Regions from separate parts of the Lysinibacillus sp. GW823-FHT06C08 genome, predicted to be linked through region 1. Evidence: riboswitches for the same ligand, from Rfam matches in the RefSeq annotation. Region 1 holds a riboswitch; each other region holds the start of a gene.
What was found. A riboswitch is a leader RNA that binds a small molecule or an ion and turns the genes downstream of it on or off. The one in region 1 is predicted to bind S-adenosylmethionine.
Positions count from the first base shown of each region.

Region 1 (8,232 bases):
GTCGAGTTTCCGTAATTTTATCTTTTTCAGCTGTCATAATTAACATAGGCATATTAGGAAATTCATGCTTAGGTAGCATAACTAAATTTTTCATCATCTGTTGAAGCTCACGATACCATTTCACTGAAACAACAGACATAAATGGAATATCATCCTTCATTTCCTCTCTACCCTCAACACTGCGCGTTAATGTTTCAAATGTCAGGTCATGCGTCAATTTAACATTTGCTGTTAATGCACTCAAACTCGTTAAAGCATTTGATAATTTACCTGGTAAAAGCTTCAAATGCAGCCAGGGTGATGTCAAAATAATACCTGCACACTCATACTTTTTCTTTTGCATGGTATGAAGAACTAAAGTAGCGCCTAATCCATGCCCTATTACAAAGGTTGGCAAATTATATGAAAAGGCATTCTCAATGAGATTTCTTGTATATTTATTGTACAATTTGAAGTCCTCATCATGGACACGCGCAAATCTTGCATTGATGCCATGATTCGGTAGATCCCCCATGACTATGTGGAAGCCTTCCATTCTTAATTTTTCTATAAGCCATGCATACCAACGGTGGTTTTCATAAGCACCATGAAGAATAGCAATCACAGCCTTTGCTTGTCCATCAGCTTCCCATTTCCACATTCACATAGTCCTCCTAAAAAATAATTACAATTTGATTATATCGAAATAACAGCACATTTTAATTTTATATTTCCTTAAAGTTGCGTATTTGATACGATAATACTATATCTACAGAAAGAAAAGAGGCGATTCTCATGATTTATCCATTTAAAGATAAAACACCAAAGATCGATCCATCTGTTTTTATTGCCGATTATGCAACTGTTACCGGAGACGTAACAATTGGAGCTGAAACAACTATTTGGTTTAATACCGTAATTCGTGGCGATGTTTCACCAACAATTATTGGTGAACGGGTAAGTATCCAAGATCTTTGCTGCTTACATCAAAGTCCTAGGTTTCCACTCATCATTGAAGATGAGGTCACAGTAGGACACCAAGTGACTTTACATAGCTGTACCATTCGAAAAAATGCCTTAATCGGTATGGGCTCCATTATTTTAGACGGAGCAGAGATTGGAGAGGGTGCATTTATTGGAGCCGGAAGTCTTGTGCCTCCTGGTAAAGTCATACCTCCAAATAGCTTAGCATTAGGTCGTCCAGCGAAAGTTGTCCGAGAATTAAACGCTGAGGATAAAGAGGATATGGAGCGTATCGTACGTGAATACGTAGAAAAAGGTCAGTATTATAAATCTCTACAAAAATAAAAGCTTATAAAGAATACATTCATTATAAAAAATCCCTCGCTTTCCATGACCATTGTTCAAGGAATAAAGGCGGGGCATTTTTGCAAAAAAACAAAAGGGGCAGAAAAGCCCCTTTTGTTCATCATACATTAGAATAATTTTCTAACGACTTCAGCACTTTAGCACAATAGTTTACAGACGTGCTTTTACACGTAATGCGTCAGCTTTATCAGTTTGTTCCCATGGTACATTTAAATCTGTACGACCGAAGTGACCATAGGCTGCAGTTTGTTTATAAATTGGACGACGAAGATCAAGCATTTTAATAATTCCTGCTGGGCGTAAATCAAATAGCTCACGAACCCATTCTACGATTTCGCTTTCCTTCACTTTTCCTGTACCAAATGTATCAACAGCAATGGAAACAGGCTGTGCCACGCCAATTGCATACGCCAACTGGACTTCAGCGCGTTCTGCTAAACCAGCTGCTACAATATTTTTAGCTACATAACGTGCCGCATAGGCAGCTGAACGGTCAACTTTTGTTGCATCCTTACCTGAGAATGCACCGCCACCGTGTCGTGCATAGCCACCGTATGTATCAACAATTATCTTACGGCCCGTTAAACCAGCATCTCCTTTTGGCCCACCAATGACGAAACGGCCAGTCGGATTGATAAAGTATTTTGTTTTTGTATCTAATAATTCGCTTGGCACAACAGGAGCAATCACAAGTTGTTTTAGATCAGCCTGAATTTGTTCAAGTGTTGCTTCTTCATCATGCTGTGTTGAAATAACAATTGTATCGACACGTACAGGTACGTTATTGTCATCGTATTCAATTGTTACTTGTGTTTTACCATCGGGGCGTAAATAAGCTAGCTCACCAGATTTACGAACTTCAGTTAAACGACGTGCTAACTTATGAGCTAAGCTAATTGGTAACGGCATTAGCTCAGGTGTTTCATTACATGCATAGCCAAACATTAAGCCTTGGTCCCCTGCACCAATTGCTTCAATATCTGCATCTGTCATAGAACCCTCACGAGCCTCTAAAGCTTGGTCAACACCTTGAGCAATATCTGGAGATTGCTCACCAATTGCTACAAGTACCGCTAAATTTTCAGCATCAAAGCCATATTTCCCACGTGTATATCCGATTTCTGCCACAGTATCACGTACAATACCTTTGATATCTACATAAGTAGAAGTAGTAATTTCTCCCGCTACTAATACTAATCCTGTTGTTACAGTTGTCTCACACGCTACACGTGCATTTGGATCTTCTGCTAAAATAGCATCTAATATGGCATCCGAAATCTGGTCACAAATTTTATCTGGATGCCCTTCTGTTACACTTTCTGATGTAAACAGTCGACGTTTTGTCATTTAGTTTTCCTCCTATTACTCTTACAAAAAGTATTTGAATACGGTACTCATTACCCATGTCAAGTCCGCTCCTAAGGATTGAACTCTCAAGCCGCTGTTGTTGTCATTTCACTTTACGTGAAAAAATAACTGCTACTTTTAACACGAGGATTTCGAAAGATCCGTCATTATAATAAGGAAAGAACTACATATACTTACCTTTACATTGATTTTTAACAATAAAAAAATCCTTTACTCACGTTACTATACATGAGGAAAGGAATAATGACTTCGTTACCTTTCACTCTTATCGTTCAAGGGATTTTCCCTTGCATCAGGTTGGCACCAACGCATGTCGTGAAATAATTCATGCAGGTTGCCGGGTTTCACAGGGCCTGACCCTCCACCAGCTCGGGATAAGAGTATCCGTTCAATTTTCATGTTACTGAAAAGGTAGAACGTTGTCAAATATTTTCTTATGTATTACTGTATAGTAAGGAAGGAACAAATAATCACCATAAAAATTTTCATTCTTGGGTGATGATGTAAACAGAAGAAAATTAATCCCTACAACATACCTAGCATCTTGTGGTAACATATGTGTGGCTCAAATTTTAGACAATTTACTGTAGCATTGAATGTTTTCTACTCGAAAAACATTATTTTTTGTCAGTTTATTGAAAAGTAATAAAAACTCTAAAATAATTTCTTAATTAGTATAGATTATTTAACCAATTGTGTTATACTATTTTTGAAATTAAGAAAAAATCCCTCTAAATCAAGGGAATACTATAAAAAAGGATGGTATTTAATCGATGAATTCAGTAGAAATTGCAAACGAACTGAAGGAATTATTAAGCGGCGGTAACATTAACGTTCAACTTTCAGTACCACAATTAGCAGAAAAAGCTACTTCTCGTGGTGAGGCAATGTTAACAGTAGATGGCGCAGTTCGTGCAGAAACTGGCAAATACACTGGTCGTTCACCTAAAGATAAATATACAGTAGAAGAAGAAAGCACAAAAGATCAAATTGACTGGGGTAAAGTCAATCAACCAATTTCCTCTGAAGTGTTCGATAACCTGTATGTAAAAGTAATAAAATATTTAAAAGAACAAGATGAATTATTTGTATTCAAAGGCTTTGCTGGTGCTGACAAAGATTCACAATTAAGCATCCAAGTTATTAATGAATACGCTTGGCACAACCTTTTCGCTCATCAATTATTTATCCGTCCAACTAAAGACGAATTAGCTTCGCATGTTGCAGACTTCACTGTCATCTCAGCTCCTAACTTTAAAGCAGATCCTGCGGTTGACGGTACTGCTTCTGAAACATTCATCATTGTATCACTTGAAAAGAAAATTATCTTAATTGGTGGTACTGAATATGCTGGTGAAATGAAAAAATCTATTTTCGGTATTATGAACTACTTATTACCACAACAAGGTATCCTTTCTATGCACTGTTCAGCAAACGTTGGTGAAGCTGGCGATGTAGCATTATTCTTCGGTCTATCTGGTACTGGTAAAACAACATTATCCGCTGATCCAGACCGTAAGCTTATCGGTGACGATGAACACGGCTGGTCTGATAATGGTGTATTCAATATTGAGGGTGGTTGCTATGCAAAAACGATCAACCTTTCTGCTGAGAAAGAACCAGAAATCTACAATGCAATCCGCTTCGGCTCTGTTTTAGAAAACGTAGCTGTTGATCCAGAAACTCGTATTTGTGATTATGATGATGGATCATTAACAGAAAATACACGTGTAGCTTATCCGATTCAATACATCGAAAACATTGTTGATCCTTCTGTAGCAGGTCATCCAAAAACAATCATCTTCCTAACAGCTGATGCGTTTGGCGTTTTACCTCCTATCAGTAAATTAACAAAAGAGCAAGCTATGTATCACTTCTTAAGTGGTTTCACTTCAAAACTTGCTGGAACTGAACGTGGTGTAACAGAGCCAGAACCAGTATTCTCTACTTGCTTCGGTTCTCCATTCCTTCCACTTCCTGCAACAGTTTATGCAGAAATGTTAGGTCAAAAAATTGACGAACATGGCGCACAGGTATTCCTAGTGAACACTGGTTGGACTGGTGGAGAATATGGTACTGGTAGCCGTATGAAGCTTTCTTATACACGTACAATGGTGCGCGCAGCTATCGATGGTAAATTAACAAATGTTGAAACGACACAAGATGCTGTATTTGGTTTACACATCCCAACAGCAGTTGAAGGTGTACCTTCACAAGTGTTAAATCCTCGTGAAGCATGGGCAGATAAAGCTGCATACGATGCAAAAGCTGCTGAACTTGCAGGTTTATTCAACGAAAACTTCCAGAAATTTGCAAACGTTTCTGAAGCCATCACTACACTTGGTGGCCCATTAAAATAACAACTAGAACAAGAAAAGGGAACGAGATAATTCGTTCTCTTTTTCTTTCCCATAAAACATAGATGAAGCTAATATAGGGAGATACATATGAAAAGAAAATACAAATTACTAGTAGCAATCATTACTATATTATTGGCATTATTTATTGGTGCTGGTTTTTTTGCAGGCAACTACTTTTATAATCTGGCATTAAATCCGGATACTGATAAAACAGCTGTTCTAGATGCCCCCCATAATTTAATTGATAGCAATTCAAATGAGGCTCAAGAGAAAGAGGACCGTGAGCAATGGTTTAACAAGCATTATGAGGAGAAGGCTATTCAATCCTATGATTCTCTTAATCTGCATGCTTACGCTATCCAAAACAGCCAGCCCACGGACAAATGGGCAATTATTTTCCATGGCTATTCAAGTGATGGTACACAAATGACTAAGTATGCTAAACAATTTTATGATATGGGCTATCATGTGCTAATTCCCGATGCAAGAGGACATGGTCAAAGTGAAGGTGATTATATCGGCATGGGGTGGCATGATCGTTTTGATGTTGTTTCATGGATTGACGACATTGTAAACGGGAATAAAGATGCTGAAATTGTGCTATTTGGAGTTTCAATGGGAGGCGCCACTGTGATGATGGCTTCAGGCGAGGATTTGCCGTCAAATGTAAAGGCAATCATTGAGGATTGCGGTTATTCTTCCGTATGGGATGAATTTTCCTATCAATTACAAGCAATCTTTCACTTGCCTTCATTCCCAATTATGCAATTCTCTTCAGTCGTAACTAAATTAAAAGCAGGCTATACTCTGGGAGAAGCTAGTGCTGTTGATCAAGTGGCAAAATCGAAAACCCCTATGCTGTTTATTCATGGAGACAACGATACTTTTGTCCCTTCGACCATGTTGAATGACGTATATGAGGCAGCAAATGTACCGAAGCAAAAATTACTTGTCGAAGGTGCTGGTCATGGCGAGGCGGAAAGCGTAGCTGGCGAGCTCTATTGGGAAACGATTCAGTATTTCTTAGAAACTTATATGAAATAATAAAGTGCCCCTTCTTTTAGAATACCTATTCATCTCCAGATGATAGCTATTTAAGAAGGGGCCTTAATAATTTCATTTTCTAGTGTTGCTTCATCCATTCACAAAGAGCACGTACGGTTTCACGATTTTTAGCTGGCGGGTATTGGTGTGCATAATGAAGGTCATACCATGTTTCGTATGTTTTATTAGCATCGTCTAAGAAAAATGCCAGTTGTCTAGCATGCTCTATATCCACATTCTCATCCTGATAGCCATGAATAATTAACACTGGAGCTGTTATATGCTCTACTTCAAACAAAGGTGTACGAGCATCATAGGCTTCCGGTACACGGTTTGGTGTTCCTCCGATAACGCGTTTCATCATCCGTCGCATATCTGTACGTTCCCAGTAAGTGGCCGTTGCATCAGAAACTCCAGCCCATGTCACAACGGAAGTAATATCCCTTCGTAAAATTGCTGTCCATAGAGCCATGATGCCTCCACGCGAAAAGCCAAAAACATGAATATTATCATTGCAAAATTGCTTCAGTACATCAACAGCAAAAACAGCATCATAACGATCCGCCCCTGCAAACTCATCTTTGCCCTCGCCACCTCTATTTCCACGATAATACGGTGCAAAGACGATAAAGCCTTGAGCGGCAAATTGGGCAATACGTGAGGGTCTTACCATACCTATGCTTTGCATACCCCCTCTTAAATATAAAAAGCCATCATATGTACCCTCAGTTTTCGGCTCTGCTAGAAGTCCTTTTATTCGCAAGCCCTGTGACATATAAGTAATTTCAGTTAAACGTATTGCTGGATTGGGTGAAGGATAGGCGCGCTTTTCAACGATATCACCATTTTTTGTCACGTCGTTTCAACTCCTCCAGCATTTTCTTCATTCCTTCATCCTTCATATGAAAGCTCAAGTTTGGATGATGGGTAAATTCCTCATCAGATAACCACAGCATACCGGATGTTTCTAAATCAAATTCAATGTCCTCCTGCCCAGCAAATTGTGCAGTAAAAACCGTTTTACAAAATAATATGTCATCATGAACCGCATATTCTGCAAACCATTGAAGATTTTTCACACGGACACCGGTTTCTTCAAATACTTCCCTTATAGCTGCATCCTCTAGCGTTTCGCCTTTCTCCAATTTGCCACCTGGCACCTCGACACCACGTCGTTTATGTATAGTACATAGCCACTTATTTTGATGCTTTAATAAAACAAGGACGTGTTTGGGTTCTACGGTAGACTCCCCTCTCGTAAAACTCAATTCTACGCGCAGGCCATGTAAATCTGTAAATGTTAACATATCTTCAACCTCACGTTCTTTCATGCTGAATAACAGAAGTCATTTTTCATTGCCTTCACTTACAGGCATCGTGAATTCCTAATTTCTGTTTTGTTGGGATTGCATTTCCACTAAGTGCAAATCATTTAAATCCCTCTAGTTTATCTAAGTTAACTATAGAGTAATCATACAGAAACAAGCAACTTTAAATATAGTGTAAGCAAGCAAAAAAGCGTGCTTCAAATGAAGACACGCTTTACATTAAATGACTCGTTCACCATCGAAATAAACAACCGGATTTTTCACTACACAATCAATATGGACATCCGCTGTATTTGCTCCACCGAATGGTACATTGCTACCGAATGCGATATGGATTGTCCCATAGACCTTCTCATCTTCTAATACATTACCACATAACATAGCACTTTTATTAGCTCCAATGCCGAACTCTGCGATGATCCGACCATTCTCTTCGCCAAGTAACTCTAGCAATCGAGGACCATCCGGACCAATTGCTTCTACTAATCGTCCATTAGAAATTTTTAATAATAATGGTTCCTTTAAGACTCCAATATTAGCAATAGAACCATCCACTAAAATTTCACCATTTGCAGATGTCTCTATTGGCGCAATATAGGATTCACCGGAGGGAATATTACCATGCTCTCCTGCTTGGCGAATAACGCCAGTCGAACGAATGCCTAAGCGGTTTTCTACACTAAATGTTAGCTCATGACCATCCTTAACAATTCGAATTCCTGCCGCCTTATCGAGAAGCTGGACATATTTTTCTACCATTTCCTCAATCTCTTGCGCATCTGCATGAAGCGCACCTTGTTCCAGCATCTCCCACGTAATACCTG
Region 1 is NZ_JBXAHN010000004.1:249,587-257,818, forward strand. It holds gene AC1Q6O_RS12840 (alpha/beta hydrolase) at 1-640, opposite strand, end outside; gene AC1Q6O_RS12845 (gamma carbonic anhydrase) at 775-1,287, shown strand; gene metK (methionine adenosyltransferase) at 1,459-2,655, opposite strand; SAM riboswitch class I at 2,939-3,057, opposite strand; gene pckA (phosphoenolpyruvate carboxykinase (ATP)) at 3,450-5,036, shown strand; gene AC1Q6O_RS12860 (alpha/beta hydrolase) at 5,124-6,080, shown strand; gene AC1Q6O_RS12865 (prolyl oligopeptidase family serine peptidase) at 6,160-6,936, opposite strand; gene AC1Q6O_RS12870 (NUDIX domain-containing protein) at 6,920-7,411, opposite strand; gene AC1Q6O_RS12875 (aminopeptidase) at 7,628-8,232, opposite strand, start outside.

Region 2 (8,232 bases), on a different contig from region 1:
GATAAAGATATACAGCATTGAGAACCTCGCGTCCAACCGGTGGTAAGCCAAACGAAATATTACTAACTCCAAGCACCGTTAATGCACGGGGCATTTTTTCTTTAATGAGACGAATTCCTTCAATTGTTTCTAGTGCTGAGCCAATATATTGCTCATCTCCCGTTCCTACTGGGAACATTAATGGGTCAAAAATGATATCTTCAGGTTGCATTCCCCATTTTTCTGTGAGTAATTGATAGGAACGTTCAGCAATTTCAAGCTTCCGATGACGATCGACTGCCATCCCTGTTTCATCGATTGTTCCCACAACTAACGAGGCACCGTACTTTTTCACTAATGGCAATACGGCATCAAACCGTTCTTCACCATCTTCTAGATTAATAGAGTTAATGATGGCCTTCCCTTGCGAAAACTTGAGTGCCTCTTCAATAACCTTTTCGTCTGTGGAATCAATAACAAGTGGAACCTTAACTTTTTTCACGACCTCCTGCATAAAGCCACGGATATCTGCTAATTCATCACGATCTGGGTTCGCCAAGCAAATATCTATGACATGTGCGCCATTTTTCACTTGCGCCCTTGCGATCTCTGCTGCTTCCTCAAATTTCCCATCAATAATTAAGTTTTTGAATTTACGAGAACCAATAACATTTGTTCTTTCCCCAATAAATAACGGACGCATAGAATCATCGTATAGAAGTGGCTCGATACCTGATACTGCGTGACCATGCGTTTTTTCTGGTAGCTGACGAGGCTTTTCATCTTTTAAAATTTCACGTATAGCCGCAATATGTGCAGGAGTTGTACCACAGCATCCACCCACAATATTGAGCCAACCCTTTTCTGCAAATCCTTTTAATTTTTGCGATAAAGATTCTGGAGACTCATGATAACATCCTTCTTCATCAGGTAAGCCTGCATTTGGATAACAGCTAATATACCCCGTTGACAGCTCTGCTAATGAGCGAATATGATCCGTCATAAATTCAGGTCCCGTCGCACAGTTTAAGCCCACCGATAATGGTTGAATATGCTCGATGGAAATATAAAAGGCATCAATGGTTTGCCCTGCAAGAGTAGTCCCCATAGGCTCAATTGTTCCAGAAATCATCACAGGTAATTCTTTACCAGTTACCTCGAAAGCACGAGTTACCCCAAGGGTACCTGCTTTCACATTTAACATATCCTGACTTGTCTCTAGCAATAGCACATCTGCCCCTGCTTCAATCAATGCCTTTGCCTGCACAAAGAAATTTTCTTCTAATTCATCAAATGTAATGCCGCCTGTAACTGACAACGTCTTCGTTGTTGGACCCATTGCGCCTGCAACAAAGCGGGGCCAGTCGGAAGTCGTATAATTGTCAACTGCTTGACGGGCAATTTCAACTGCACGTTTATTAATTTCTTCCGCTTTTGCACCTAGATTATATTCATTTAATACAAGAGGTGTTCCACCAAATGTATTTGTACAAATAATATCTGCCCCTGCCTCTAAGTACTTATGATGAATTTTCTCAATGACATCAGGTCTAGTAAGCACTAAATTTTCATTACAGCCATCTAGGTCCTCTCCACCAAAATCATCTGCTGATAAGTTTTCATTTTGCAGCATGGTTCCCATTGCGCCATCTAGAATTAATATTCTTTTATCAAGTTGTTCTTCAATCATGTGCTTAGCCATTTATACTTACCCCTTTTTTCTGTTCATCCAATTGCTCTATATATTTCATTAATTCTAATGTCACATCGTAGCGTAAAAATGGTGTAATAAGGTAAATACCTTGGAAATATTGCGCAGCCACTTCTACTAATTCCTTGGCAATTGCAATCCCCTCAAGTGTAGCGCGTTCCTTATCTTCACCACATGCTTTCATCCTTGATAAAGCATCTTCAGATAATTTTATGCCTGGCACCTCATGATGTAAAAACTCTGCACTTTTATAACTCGTAACGGGCATAATGCCAATATAAATCGGTGCTTGTAAATGCTTCGTTGCTTCATATATTTCTATAATTTTTTCCTTTGTATAAACAGGCTGTGAAATGAAATAGTCTGCTCCATGCTCAATCTTTTTTTCTAAGCGTGCCACAGCACGATCTAAAACACGAACATTAGGGTTAAATGCAGCAGCCACAGAGAAGTTAGCCTTTTTCCGTAGTGGTTTCCCTGAGAAAGAAACCCCTTCATTTAATTGTTTAATTAATTGGATAAGCTCCATCGAGGAGACATCATATACGCTAGTGGCACCAGGGAAATCTCCAACCTTCGTTGGGTCACCCGTAACAGCTAGCACATCATGAATTCCTAAGGCATTTAACCCCATTAAATGTGATTGAAGACCAATTAAATTACGATCTCGACAGGTAATATGTGTAAGGGGGCGCACGCCATTAGTACTTTTCAATAACGCCCCCATTGCAATATTGCTAATACGTGGGGATGCCAATGAATTGTCTGCCATCATCACTACATCGGCACCTGCCTCATATAGTTGTTTGGCCCCTTCAAGAAATCCATCTATTTCTAAGTGTCTAGGTGTATCCAACTCTACGATGACCGAGCGTTCACGCTTTACTTTTTCATGAAGTGGTTCAAATTTAGCTGGCTCGGCATCACGAACAATTTCAATCTTTTTAGGCTTCGCATGCTTTTCACTAACTGGTGATAGCTCTTCTAAATACTTCTTTGCGGCTGCAATATGCTTTGGTGTCGTACCACAACAACCCCCAATTAAGCGAACACCCTGATCACGCAGTTCAACAGCAGCGCGACCAAAATAATCAGCCTCCGACTCATAAACAACACGCCCGTCCTCTAAATCTAATAGCGAAGCATTTGGATAGGCTGACATAAATGCCTTTGCCGGAAGTTCTACAGCCTCAAACGCTTGAATCGTATGATATGGACCTAGACGGCAATTGACACCAACAATATCTGCACCAAGAATCTCTAACTCATGTAGCGCATTATTTAAAGACATACCATTTTGTAAAACACCAGGCTCATGCATAGATACTTGAGCAATTATCGGTATATTAGTTTTGGCGCGTAGCACGTTTAATGTTGCTGTTAATTCTTCAAAATCATAATAAGTTTCGAGTAAAAGGCCATCAGGATTTCCTGCAAGTAACACACTTGCCTGCTCTTCAACGGTCGCTAATATGTCATCTAATGTTGCATCGCTTTTACGAATGCCACGAATTCCACCAATTGTTCCTAAAACAAATTGACCGCCATCCGCTGCTGCTCGCTTAGCAATAGTAATAGCTGCTTCATTAAATTGTTTGACACTTGATTCTAGTCCATAGCGAGCTAATTTAATGGCATTGGCACCGTACGTATTCGTTTGAATAATATCAGCACCCGCTGCGATATATTCTCTATGAATCTTTTCAATTAATTCAGGTCTCTGAACATTCATTTCCTCATGACAATACTCCAATCCATAGCCATACAACACTGTGCCTATTGCACCGTCTGCCGTCAATACATGCGTTTTTAATTTTTCAAGCAATCCCATAAAACTAGCCTCTCTTCCTCTATTTCTGTATAATAAAAAGCCTTCTTTTATATAAAAAGAAGGCTTTAACGACTCATCATTATTGTTCCTTCTCATCTTCGACTCAACGGTCTTCTGGATTTAGCACCTGACAAAAAGTTGGTTGCTGAAGCTTCAATGGGCCAGTCCCTCTGCTTCTCTTGATAAGAATTATTAAGTATGAATTTTTTAAATAATTAAAAGAATCATATCGTTTACAGACGAATGAGTCAAGACTATTTCACATAACAAAGAAATTATTTGCTTAAAAACTTAGAAATTGGATAGTTCTTCTGCAAGCTCTTCACCAATTTTTTTCCCATTTTGAATGCAAGCACCAATACCTACTCCAAAATAAGAGCAACCCGCTATCGATAAATTCGGATAGTTTTCATTCAGCTCTAGTAGTAAGCCTTGTAGCGCTTCCCGGTGAGCTAAGTCATATTTAGGCATTTGATCAATCCACTTTGTGACATTCACAACGGTTGGCTTTTCATCAATTCCTAGGCTTTTCCGAACATCTTCTAAAGCGACGGCTGCCAATTCGTCGTCAGTCATTTTACGTAACTGCTCATACGCCGGATTAATACTCTTATAGAATAGGCGAACAAGTAGTTGATTGTTTTTCGATGTATGCTTCCACTTGCGACTCGTCCAAGTTGCTGCATTACAAGTGACATCAGAATTATGCGATACAATATAGCCTGTTCCATCCGCAGGTAAGTTTGCATCAGGCACATCAAAGCCTAGATAAATAGTAATGGCTGATGCTGTAGTAAACTGATCAAAATAATGTGTTAAGGAGTCGTCCTGTAATATACTTTGAACCGCTTCATTCGGTAGCGCTAGAACAACATAATCTGCCTCAATGTATTGACCATTTGCTAATGAAATCGAATACTTGTTCTCCATTTTTTGGACATGATTTGTGGCTACCCCTTTAATGATGTCTACCTCTGTTAATTTCTGTTCTAATCGCTCAATTAAAGAGGATAATCCATTTTGAAATGAAATAAATTTTTTATTAGCAGCTTTAACAAATTGCTCACGATTCGCATCAAAACCTTTTATGATACTTCCATAGTCATTTTTATAGTCAATTAAATACGGTAAAGTGGAGGCAATAGAAAGTTGGTGTAAATCACCAGAATAGACACCTGCTAAAACAGGTGCAATTTGATTTTCCACAAGCTCTTCGCCAAGATAATAAGTTAAAAATTCCCCTATTGAGCTTTCTTTTGTAAAACCTGCATTGGGTAAAGTTAAATCTTTTAAAGCTTCTTGTTTGGCCTGGTCAGAGATAAGTGTGCTTTCCTCAAGTGATGCCACACTCATAGGTATACCGAAAGTAGAATCCGCTGGAATGGCGTGCAGCTCGTTATTTGTATAAATATAGGATATACCTGTTTCGTTGTAAACGAGATGATCTTCAAAGTCTAGCTCCTGCACTAGCTCCATTACACCTTTATGGCGAGCTACGATTGAATCAGCACCAGTTTCCATAATAAAACCTTGTTCATAGGCTGAATATAGTTTGCCACCTAAATATGTATTTTTTTCTACGAGCACTAGCTGAACATCTAAATTTTTTTCCTTCACTTGGCGTTGCAGATAATGCATTGTGCATAAACCAGTAATACCGCCACCTAATACAACAACTGTTTTCATAGTAAACCGCCCCTATTTTTAGTTCTGTCTACAGTATAAACTTATTTTCATTGAAAATTACGTTAAACCCTTTACAAATTTAGCAAAAATAGAGCTATCTCAACTGTGAGATAACTCTAGCTCCAAGAATATGCTTACTAAACACACATTATAATGAGTACTATAGTGTTTAATATAGCTACTAGTGATCTAGCTTTTTAAATTTTGGGCAAAGCTAGCTAATTTTTCTGCTGAGTTCGTTACTTCAGTAAAAGAACTACCCAACCCACTTAATATACCTGCGATTGCTTGTATTTTCGTCGCCATGCAATCATTTTGATCTTTTGCTTCTGTCATTGCCCCTACTATATTTGTAAATTGTCCTTCCGTGTGTAACATATTATCCTCACCAGATGCCACCTCATCTTGGATATGAATGAGAGATTGCTCTAATTTCCCGGTGCGTTCACTCGTTTTTTGCAACAATAATGCAACAGCGGTGACAGATTCCTTTGTTTGAATGGATAATTTACGTACTTCATCAGCTACTACACTAAATCCCTTCCCTGCTTCTCCGGCACGGGCTGCTTCAATAGCAGCATTTAAGGCTAACAAATTGGTCTGATTGGCAATATTGGTAACGACACTCATAATCGTTTCCATTTCCTTCGACATATCAGATAATTGTTCAATATTTTCTTCTATATCATGAAGAGATTGAATAATATTATGCATATTTAGTGATTGTTTCTTTAAACATTCACGTCCATCCAGTGCTTGGTTTTCAGCCAGCGTAGACACTTCTAGCGATCTCTTTGCCAATTGTTCAATTTCCCCAGACTGCTCGCTTAGTCTGCAAAATGAATTATTGGTTTCCTGTGAAATGGTCGCAAGCAATTCAGAGGAGTGTACAATTTGTCGTTCAATTGCTTCTTTTTCTAGTTCCATGTTTTCTTTATGCTGTTCAACAGTATTTTCATATGCCTCTAAAACAAGTTGCTGCTCGAAATTACAAATTTTAGAAATGGCCCTTATTGTATTAAACTGATCTCGCGGATGATCGATATGCTGTTCAACCAAGTCTATAAATGAGAGAGATAAATCTTGGAACGCGCAAATATACCATTGTGTTCTAAGCCCAATATGTACGTGCACCTTTGCAATTTTCACACGCCTTTGGTAAAATTCCTCATCAATCGTTCCGTTAAACATTTCAATAATGTGCTGCCGTAACGTTATTTTAAGCTTTTCTACAGAACTATGATGACTAATAATATTTACCAAATGTTGTTCGGTACCGATCATATTGTAAAAACGGTTTACGATGTGATCAACATTGTCCATAACATACGGCTGGAATGCTTTTAAATATTGTAAGTCTTGCTTCGTTACATTTAGCATTTCAATTTGCTTCACCATTAATTGGCGATTAGACAGCTCCATTTTCACCGTATATTGCTGTAAATCCAACGCCTTCGTCTTACTCTGTTTTTGAAAAATCACTTATCTTCCCTCTTTCGTTCCGTTTACTTTATCAGGCTGAGAAACAATAAATACCTTTTAGCATATTGATTGATACAACAAAAAATACCGATTAATAGGCTGACCATATTACTATGTTCCCATTTTCTTCAACTATTTCATTTGTCACACTGCTTCCTCCAAAAGCAGCCACACATTGTTCTATCATGAATAAAAGGTGAATTGCACTCAACTAACAGATTTTCTCTATACATTGACTACAGTCGATTTATTTATGTATGATTTCATTTCAAAATTACTCATTTACCTTAAACATTTTAAAAATTACTGTCAATTTTATTTATACCATAATTTTACATAACATATATATAAAGTCCTTACTACTACATTGCCTGAATTTCACCAAAAAAAAGCTACCACAATATTATTGGTAGCCTTTTGTTTCATTTGTTTGTTTGATTATGCTTATTTTTTTTATCTTTTTTCTATTTTTCAATTGATTATCATTAAATTTCACTATATTAATATTTTATACCCTTATTCTAAATAATTATAAATACTCATAAATAAACCCTCATACAATACAAAAGGATTATTAACTTAGACCATATAAATAATCTTAATGAACCATGAAATTTTAATATAAAATTTACAATTCCTTAAGTTCCTCTACTAATTTTGCGGCTTCTTCTATGCCAGCATCTGCTGCAAGTCCATACCACTTAATAGCCTCCTTCAGATTTCTGGCCACTCCCACACCTTTATTATATATATGACCAAGCTGTAGCTTCGCATCTGCATCGCCTTGCAGAGCAGCCTGTTTAAACCAATGAATGCCCTTTTCAATATTTCGAATGCCTGTTAAGCCTTTACTCCAAATAAATCCTAGATCATAAAAGGCATCGATATGAAATTGCTCTGCTGCTCTTTCATACCAAAATAAACCTCGATTTATATCTTTTGCTTGATCAAGACGCCCCTCTAGATATATACCGCCTAGACGATACTGTGCGTCCACATATCCTGTTTCGGCAGACTTTTTATACGCATTAAAAGCTGCATTCGTATCTTTTTTGACTCCTAATCCTTGCTCATACATAATTCCTAGCGTAAACATAGCCTCCGCCACATTCTTACTAGCTGCAAAATCAAACCATTTTCTTGCTAGAGTAAAATCCTGCGGCACACCCTCTCCATTAAAGTACATATCCGCTAAATTATTGGCAGCATCGGCATGCCCCTGTAAAGCAGCCTTTTCATATAAAGAAAAAGCCTGAGTATAATTCTCCTCAACACCGACTCCCTCAAAATAAAAATTCCCTAGCACGTATTGCGCATCTGCATTTCCTTGGGCTGCGGCTAATTCGAACCATTTTAGTGATTTTTCAGGTTGAAAACAATTCCCTTCCTTAGCATTGTAATACTCCCCTAGCTGATATTGTGCATCCGTGTCCTGATCCTCAACCGCCTCTTTATATAGATCAATCATTACCTCATGATCTAAGTCTTCTTCATCTAAAATCTTGACTTGATTATCCTGATGGCAGAAATACCATTCAACTAC
Region 2 is NZ_JBXAHN010000014.1:31,192-39,423, reverse strand. It holds gene metH (methionine synthase) at 1-1,681, opposite strand, end outside; gene AC1Q6O_RS21650 (bifunctional homocysteine S-methyltransferase/methylenetetrahydrofolate reductase) at 1,674-3,521, opposite strand; SAM riboswitch class I at 3,611-3,710, opposite strand; gene AC1Q6O_RS21645 (protoporphyrinogen oxidase) at 3,813-5,207, opposite strand; gene AC1Q6O_RS21640 (globin-coupled sensor protein) at 5,397-6,689, opposite strand; gene AC1Q6O_RS21635 (SEL1-like repeat protein) at 7,318-8,232, opposite strand, start outside.
Region 2: it holds a riboswitch for S-adenosylmethionine, as region 1 does, so the genes downstream of both, AC1Q6O_RS21650 (bifunctional homocysteine S-methyltransferase/methylenetetrahydrofolate reductase) here and metK (methionine adenosyltransferase) in region 1, are expected to answer to the same signal.

Region 3 (8,232 bases), on a different contig from region 1:
TATATAAGGAAGCTTCTCGAGTTTTTAATCGCATGAAAAAAAATCCTAGTTTTCAACTAGAATCGTAAATTTTCTAAAAAAAAATGGCGATGATGAATGTTTCGACAGGTTATCAAGTATAGAAGGAAGATATCAGAATCCTTTTTAGTGGCATTTGAGGAAGGAGATGTTAAAATGACTAGGCTTTTAAATCAGCTAAAAAATAAAAAAAGCTGCACCTCTGTTAAAGGGCAGCTTTTCAACATTTATTTAGAACAATCCTACCGCATGTCCGTCATTATCGACATTCATGCGTAAAGCTGCAGGAGCTTTTGGTAGTCCTGGCATTGTCATAATATCGCCTGTCAGACAAACTAAGAAACCAGCACCAAGCTTTGGAATCACCTCACGAATTGTGACCGTGAAGCCTTCTGGACGTCCAAGTAAGCTAGGCTGATCGGATAAAGAGTATTGCGTTTTCGCCATACAAATTGGTAGAGAATCCCAGCCAAATTTTTCAATTTGAGCCATTTGTTTTTTAGCTTGGTCTGTGAATTGAACATCTTTTCCACCATATACCTTTTGTACAATGGTACGCACTTTTTCTTCAATGGACTCTGTTACATCGTATAATGGTGAGAAGTTGTTTTCTTCTTCCAACACAGCTAGTACTTGTTCAGCTAAGGCTACTCCACCTTTACCGCCCTCTTCCCAGACATTTGTTCGGGCAATACGTACATGATTTTCTTGGCACCAGTTTAGAACGGCCTCTAGCTCTGCCTCTGTGTCTGTAATGAAACGATTTAATGCAATAATCGGTTCAACATCAAATGTACGTACCGTGTCGACGTGTTTAGCTAAATTTTCAATCCCTTGGAGCAGGGCTTCCACATTTTCACCGACAAGTGATGTTTTTGGAACACCACCATGCATTTTTAGTGCACGAATCGTTGCTACGATCACAACGGCACTTGGCTTAAAGCCTGCTTTACGAGCTTTAATGTTCATGAACTTTTCAGCACCTAAATCAGAGCCGAAGCCTGCTTCTGTCACCACAATATCAGCTAGCTTACGAGCAGTTTGTGTCGCCATAATGGAATTACAGCCATGGGCAATATTAGCAAATGGACCACCATGTATAATAGCTGGTGTCCCTTCTAATGTTTGTACTAAGTTTGGCTTAAAGGCATCCTTCAATAATAATGTTAAGGCACCCTCTACCTGTAAATCACGCACAAAAACAGGCTCGCGCTCAAATGTGTAGCCAATTACAATGCTAGCGATGCGCTCCCGTAAATCCTCAATGCTTGTTGCTAAACAGAACACTGCCATAATTTCGGAGGCAACCGTAATATCAAAGCCGTCTTCACGTGGCATGCCTTGAACAGGCCCTCCTAATCCGACAATCACTTTCCGTAATGAACGATCATTCAAGTCCATCACACGTTTCCAAATAATACGTCGTGGATCAATGTTTAAGACATTCCCTTGGTGGATATGATTATCAATAAATGCGGATAAAGCATTATTGGCTGTTGTTATCGCGTGAAGGTCACCAGTGAAGTGTAAGTTAATATCCTCCATTGGTACTACCTGTGCATAGCCTCCGCCTGTTGCGCCACCTTTTACGCCCATTACTGGACCAAGAGATGGTTCACGTAAAGCTACCATCACTTTCTTATTTAATTGATGAAGGGCATCAGCTAGTCCTACAGTCACAGTCGACTTCCCTTCACCTGCTGGGGTTGGACTAATAGCTGACACTAATACAACCTTTGCGTCCTCACCTTGAGCTGTAATTTTTAATGGGTCTATCTTCGCTTTGTAGCGGCCATACTGCTCAAGTGCATCCTCTGGAATACCTGCAGCATTGGCAATTTCCGTAATAGGTTTGATCACTGCTTGACTCGCGATTTCTAAATCTGTTAATGGTTGATTTTTCGTTGTCATTTGGCATCCTACTTTCTATGTTGTTCATTTCCATTATAGTCTTAATTGTGAAAAAAAAGAAAGTCAGATATGCTAGCATTCCGACAATCAATTGACATTTTTGTTCAATTCATGTATGTTCTAAGAGAAAATGCATTTTTTTCACATTTTCTCATTGATAGCACGACTTCTTTAACTTTATCTTACTTTCAAGCGCATTGGAGGCGAATGCTTATGCAACATGGGATCGTAAAGTGGTTCAATAATGAAAAGGGTTATGGCTTTATTGAATGTGATGATGGAGAAGATGTATTTGTACATTTTACGGGCATCCAGGAGGAAGGCTTCCGTACACTTGAAGAAGGTCAAAAGGTTTCATTTGATGTTGTGGAAGGCAATCGCGGCCCGCAAGCATCAAATGTTGTAAAATTATAAGCTAGAATATAGTAAGTGGATGAAGTATTTGAAAATGGCTCAATCCACTTTTTGCATGTTTGCACATAAAAATCCACTTCAACGATTGAAGTGGATTTTTAATTTATTTATTAATCCAATAAAAAGCACCTGGACACACTAATGTTTCCTTTGTTCGGTGTGGATCCTTTAATGTTACACCGATTGGCCCTTCTTTTAAATGACCGAGCGTCATGCTAGATGCTGAGGCTTCCTCATAAAAATCCAAGCGCATATTCGCTAGCTGTAGAGACATAAACTGCTCATGCTGCTCAAACTCGGGTAGTTGTAATACTTTCTGCCAAAGCTGCACCGTCTCCTCCACATCCTTGACAAAAAACTGAATGGATTCCATTGTAATGGCTTGTTTTTCATCAATCGCGCCACTAGCCTTTAATTGAGCCAAACGCTCCTCATCTCCATCTGCCCATTCAATTAAGAAAGGAAAATCCACTGAAAGGCCAGGTCTGCCAAAATGCAATAGCTTCCATTCGATTATCGTGCCGTCTGGTCTTGTGCGGCTACAAGCATCGGGACCATATACTTCATAGCCCAATGCACGCAATCGTTGACCATCGTCTTCAATATTTTTGGTGCGCAAGGCAATTCGTGAAAATCCTTGGCGCTCACGATCACGTTTAAACGTATAATGTAGGGAATATGGGTACAGGGCCGCTTGCTCAAATAAATCACGATCATAAATAGCGATTTGTTCAATATAGCTTAAGCCAAAATAACTTAGCGTATTGTAAGTCCCCCACATCGTGTGTTGACCACCGTTCACTGTATGGACATTTCGTTTATTGAAGAAAACCTTTATATTTTCCGGTGATTCTACTTGATGTACCAGATGATCAAAATATAAAGTCATGGCAATTCCCCTTTCTTTCCCCCATTAGCTTTACCTGGATGTGTAATTGATTTAATATTTACTTAAGAAAAGGAGTTACTATATGGTATGAAAAAAGTGCAATTTACCTACTAACTCCGTTAACTAATTTATTACTAACTATAAAGAGGTGATTTGAATGACAGATCATGTTGCTGCTTTTAAATTGGCATTAGGTAACTATCCTACAGGTGTAACAGTTGTTACAGCTTGTCATGAAACGAATCCAATTGGCTTAACCGTCAATTCTTTTGCATCTGTTTCTATTGATCCACTACTTATTTTATGGTCACTTGATAAAAAATCTCAGCTCCATCCTTACTTTATGAGTGCGGAAAAATTCGCTGTCAATATTTTAGCAAGTGATCAAGAGCAATTATGTACATTATTTGCAAGTAAAGTCCCAGATCGCTTTGCTCAAGCAAAATGGTCTACTTCTTCTTTAGGACTACCGATTTTACATGATACAGCAGCTATTTTACAATGTAAATCCTTTCAGCAAATAGATGCAGGTGATCATACTATTTTTATTGGCCAGGTGCTAGATATTACAAACTCTCAAAAGGAGCCCCTTCTCTATCATCGCCGTCATATCGGTCAGATTCCAAAAAGCTTCTATAGCTAATTGCCATAAAAAAAGGGCCACTTGTAAGCAACGGAAACCATGCTTATTGGTGGCCTTTTCACATCGTTCAACTGAAATGATCCTTTATTTCTTCTGAGGAAATCTCTGCTTTTCAAGCCTATTAATTTGAACAATTACACCATCCTGAATCGTAATATGCACTTCACCAAATTCAAGATTTTGAATGGCCTTTGCAATAGCCTCTAATTTCTTATCTTCTACCTTTGCCGACTGAGCCATACGATACACCCCTTCTTTTTCATCCTTGTTGTACAAAAGAGGCCAATGCATCAAACTGATTGATAGCCCCTCCTATCTCTCAGATACATCGGTTGGAAGTGGCACCTATGTTTCGGTTGCCGAGGCTTCATTGGGCCAAGTCCCTCCACCTATCTTGATAAGAGTACTGCGTTTCTTGAAAATAATTCTATAATTCTGTAATAAGATTGTCAATATAAAATATTAGAAAACCTAGCTGAATACTTTGTAATGATTATTTTAGATTAGAAAACTATCTATATCTAAAGTATTTTATGCCTAATCAACGAGAAATAGATGGCAATCCATTAATTTATTACGAACTCCATTTCCTCATCAAGAATTCAAGGGGACCTCGACGATGTTTAGCTCTCCACCAGACAGAAACAAGCACACATCCTACAAAGTAACAGCAGGCATATAGCATGGAAAAGGTAAGCGTCTGATTCTCCAACTTTTGGCAAACAATTAATATTCCAATCCCAATAAAAACATGGCCGACATAATGCGTTAAAGACAATTGTCCCGTAAAGATCAAAGCTTCAATTACTTTATTTTTACATGTCTCAACAAGATAGATGGAGCCCACGATAAGGACAATTGCCGACGCTGAGTTAGATAGAACATACATCATATTCGGTGGAATCGGTCCCGTATCAAATAAATACAATGCACTCTCTACATCTAATAAATGGATCGTTGTCATCTTAATAAATATCGTTGAAAAAGTCTCCGTCATTATGACTAGCAATAAGCCCATCACCAATAAGATTTTTCGTAATGAACGATTAGTTAAATCTAATGTGCCGATTACCATGCCAATTAGAAAGAAACAAATCCAGGGAAATAGTGGATGATAGCCATTAAACATCAAATTTCTTATAAATCCTGCCGGTGTCCAAAAATCAAGATACTCTAGTAATACATATGTTGGATGCCACCCAGCGAAGTAATTAAATTGAATTTGGAGCCATTGTGAAAGGATGAGGATGACACCGATTATGAACATCATCATTTTCTTGGATTGGGCAATCAAACATGCGGCAACAAACATATACACGCCATAATAATGTAAGATATCTCCTGTCCAGCCTACTGCATATAGGACTATTCCTATCACGAATAACAAAAACGACCTCTTCCACAAAGTAAGTCGATTCTTACGAAGAAGTATTGGGTCCTTAGTCTCTCTAGCCTGACGAGTCATTAAAGCTGTTCCTATTCCTGCTAGCATGACAAATACGGCCGAGGCACGCCCCTCAAATAGATTTTGTAAGGCCATCAACCATGTTGAACCATTCGTTGTAGAACCCGTTATGACTCCAAAATTGACAATGAACATACCAAACATGGCGAGAGCTCTTGCAAAATCAAGACCTTCAATGCGCCGATTATCATCTCTTATTGCCATCTTCGCCTCCTTGGATAACACTATGCACAGCCTCCTTCCAAATAGCTCTGTAGTCCAATTGGTTACCTGTTAACATGAAATTACCGATATTATCATAGACCAAGGCTAGCATCTGTGCCTTTGCTTCTATAGTGGGAGTATCCTCTAGAACCCCTAGCTCCACGCCATATTGTAGGACTTCCACAAAGCTTGTTAAAAAGCTGGTTTCTAGCTCTACTAATTGTTTCTTATAGCTTTCATCGCGAGCTGCTAATAGTACATATTGGTTAAATATTTTATTAAAATAAGGATCCTTGCCCTGCGCCTCAATAGACTTATAGCCCAGCTCGAGTACTTCCTCCTTGAAATTAACGCGAGAAAGCTCTTTATAATCCACAGCGACATCTTGTTGAATTACTTTATACAGTTCATCAAATAAGTAAGTGATTAATTGATCCTTTGATTGAAAATAATAATAAATGGCTGGTTTTGATATACCGACCTCTGCAGCAATCATGGCTAAGCTTGTTTTTTCAAACCCTTTTTCTGCAAACATCACATAAGCAACTTCTATAATCTTTTGAAAAGTTTGTTCCTTATTCCCCATCATCATTCTCCTTTTTTACCGACCGTTAAGTAAATATTAAATGATACTCCTCTTTTAGACAAGAAAAAACTGTGTAGAAATATTTCTCTACACAGTTCATATTTATTGATGTTGTAAATATATCATTAAAGCTTCGGCTGTTTTTTGCTTGCCCATTACTTTCATAGGCAGTCCATCAGCAGGTACAATCCAATGGGGCTCGTCCCCGCCATATAAAGATTGAGAGCTATTGGCTACCATCAATTGAGCATGAGCTGTTTCCATTCGCAGTCGTGCACGTGCTAATAAAAACTCCTCGTCATCGGTCGCTTCTAGCTTAAACCCTACTAGCGTCACATTCGGTTGCCAGCCTTTAATTTGCCCTAAGACTTTTGGCGCCTTTTTAAAATGAATAATAGGTGGCTCATCGGAAGGCATTTTCCCCGCTTCCTCCATCAAATTGCCTGATTGATCATATACTTTATCGATGACCCAATCGGAGCCAGCCGCAGCCATAATAACGATATCTACATGTTCTTGTTGGACAGCATGACGAACCTTTTCTCCTAAATCCTCAATACCTTCAAATCTAATCAATTTCATTTGATCGTGATTCACTGGAAGCTGTGCAAAATAACCATGCATATATACTACATTAGCACCAGCAGCGAGTGCCGCCTCCGCTAAATAACAGCCCATTGTCCCTTTTGATAAATTCGTATGCCCTCGTACACGATCCCATTTTTCAAGTGTTCCCCCACTTGTAATGAGTACGGTTTTACCTTGTAATGTCCCCATCCACTCACCTATTTTCTAAAATATATACACCTACTATTTTACCGTAATGCAAGGATAGGCTTCAATAGATTCCATCATAGTGCATTTTTTTGTTCCATTAACCATGCACTTAAAATTTCCGCAAATTTCTTCGTTACAGGTGATGCATTATGCTTCATCGCAATCCCAATCGTACGGTAGGCACCTTGCTTCAGAGGAATCGCTCTTAAGGTAGGCGGCAAAGTCTGAATGACCAATTGGGGTAAAATACTAATCCCAAGTTGATGAGAAATCATGGAAACAATGCCGACCTCCTCTGAAAGCTCAAAGCGAATATTGGGCTTCACATGATATTGTTCCAACAAAACTTTGACATCATTGGTCCCTTTATAGGAAGTCATAATAAAAGGCATATCTTCCAAATCAACAATATCGATCTCAGACTTATTAAATAGTGGACTTTGATCTGAAACGATACATAATAAAGGGTCCTGCTGTAATTCCGTATACTGATATTGCTCAGATTTTTGACCATTTAAAAAACCAGCCTCTATTTCCCCACTGAGTAGCCATTGTTCAATTTCATAATAATCACCCTCGCGTAATTCCACCTGTATTCCAGGAAACTGATTATCCATAATCCTAATAATTTCTGGCATCCAATTGGAAGATATACTTGAAATAACGCCAATACGCACGTTTCCTCTTGTTACTCCATGAATATGTGCTGCCTCTTGTTGCAATAATTCCTGTGCGTCTAAAACCTGACGCATCGCCCTTAGCATGGTTTGCCCCTCACTTGTCAGTGTGACACCCACTCTACTTCGATGTATGAGCGCAAATCCAAAATCTTTTTCTAAACTTGACACGGCGTGACTGACAGCAGACTGAGTTAGTCCGAGTGCATCTGCTGCTTTTGTAAAGCTTGCTACCTCTGCTACCTTTGTTAAAATCTCATATTTCACTAAGCTCATCAGCAATACCTCTACATACATGAATTTTTTTAATCCTAATCATTATAAACATTCGTTTTACTAATCTCAACACAAGATATATAGTAATTTTTAGTATAAAAACTGTTTTAGTACACAGATGGTAGGTGAACATAATGAGTATCCAAGGAAAAGCAAATGTATTGATGGTTATTGTCACAATGTTTTGGGGACTATCTTATACCTTTATGGTCATGGGGCTTGAAACATTGGCTGTTTATAATGTGGTGGCATTGCGTTGTATCATCGCATTTTTAGTAGCAGGGCTTATTTTTTATAAACGGATGATTAAGGTAAATGGTAAGACTTTAAAATATGCAGCTATCCAAGGATTTTTATTATTCATTGTGTTCG
Region 3 is NZ_JBXAHN010000001.1:1,432,136-1,440,367, reverse strand. It holds gene AC1Q6O_RS06760 (formate--tetrahydrofolate ligase) at 250-1,929, opposite strand; gene AC1Q6O_RS06755 (cold-shock protein) at 2,143-2,343, shown strand; gene AC1Q6O_RS06750 (VOC family protein) at 2,447-3,232, opposite strand; gene AC1Q6O_RS06745 (flavin reductase family protein) at 3,390-3,875, shown strand; gene AC1Q6O_RS06740 (YezD family protein) at 3,960-4,151, opposite strand; SAM riboswitch class I at 4,185-4,279, opposite strand; gene AC1Q6O_RS06735 (DUF418 domain-containing protein) at 4,450-5,544, opposite strand; gene AC1Q6O_RS06730 (TetR/AcrR family transcriptional regulator) at 5,528-6,136, opposite strand; gene AC1Q6O_RS06725 (phosphopantothenoylcysteine decarboxylase domain-containing protein) at 6,233-6,907, opposite strand; gene AC1Q6O_RS06720 (LysR family transcriptional regulator) at 6,982-7,860, opposite strand; gene AC1Q6O_RS06715 (DMT family transporter) at 7,995-8,232, shown strand, end outside.
Region 3: it holds a riboswitch for S-adenosylmethionine, as region 1 does, so the genes downstream of both, AC1Q6O_RS06740 (YezD family protein) here and metK (methionine adenosyltransferase) in region 1, are expected to answer to the same signal.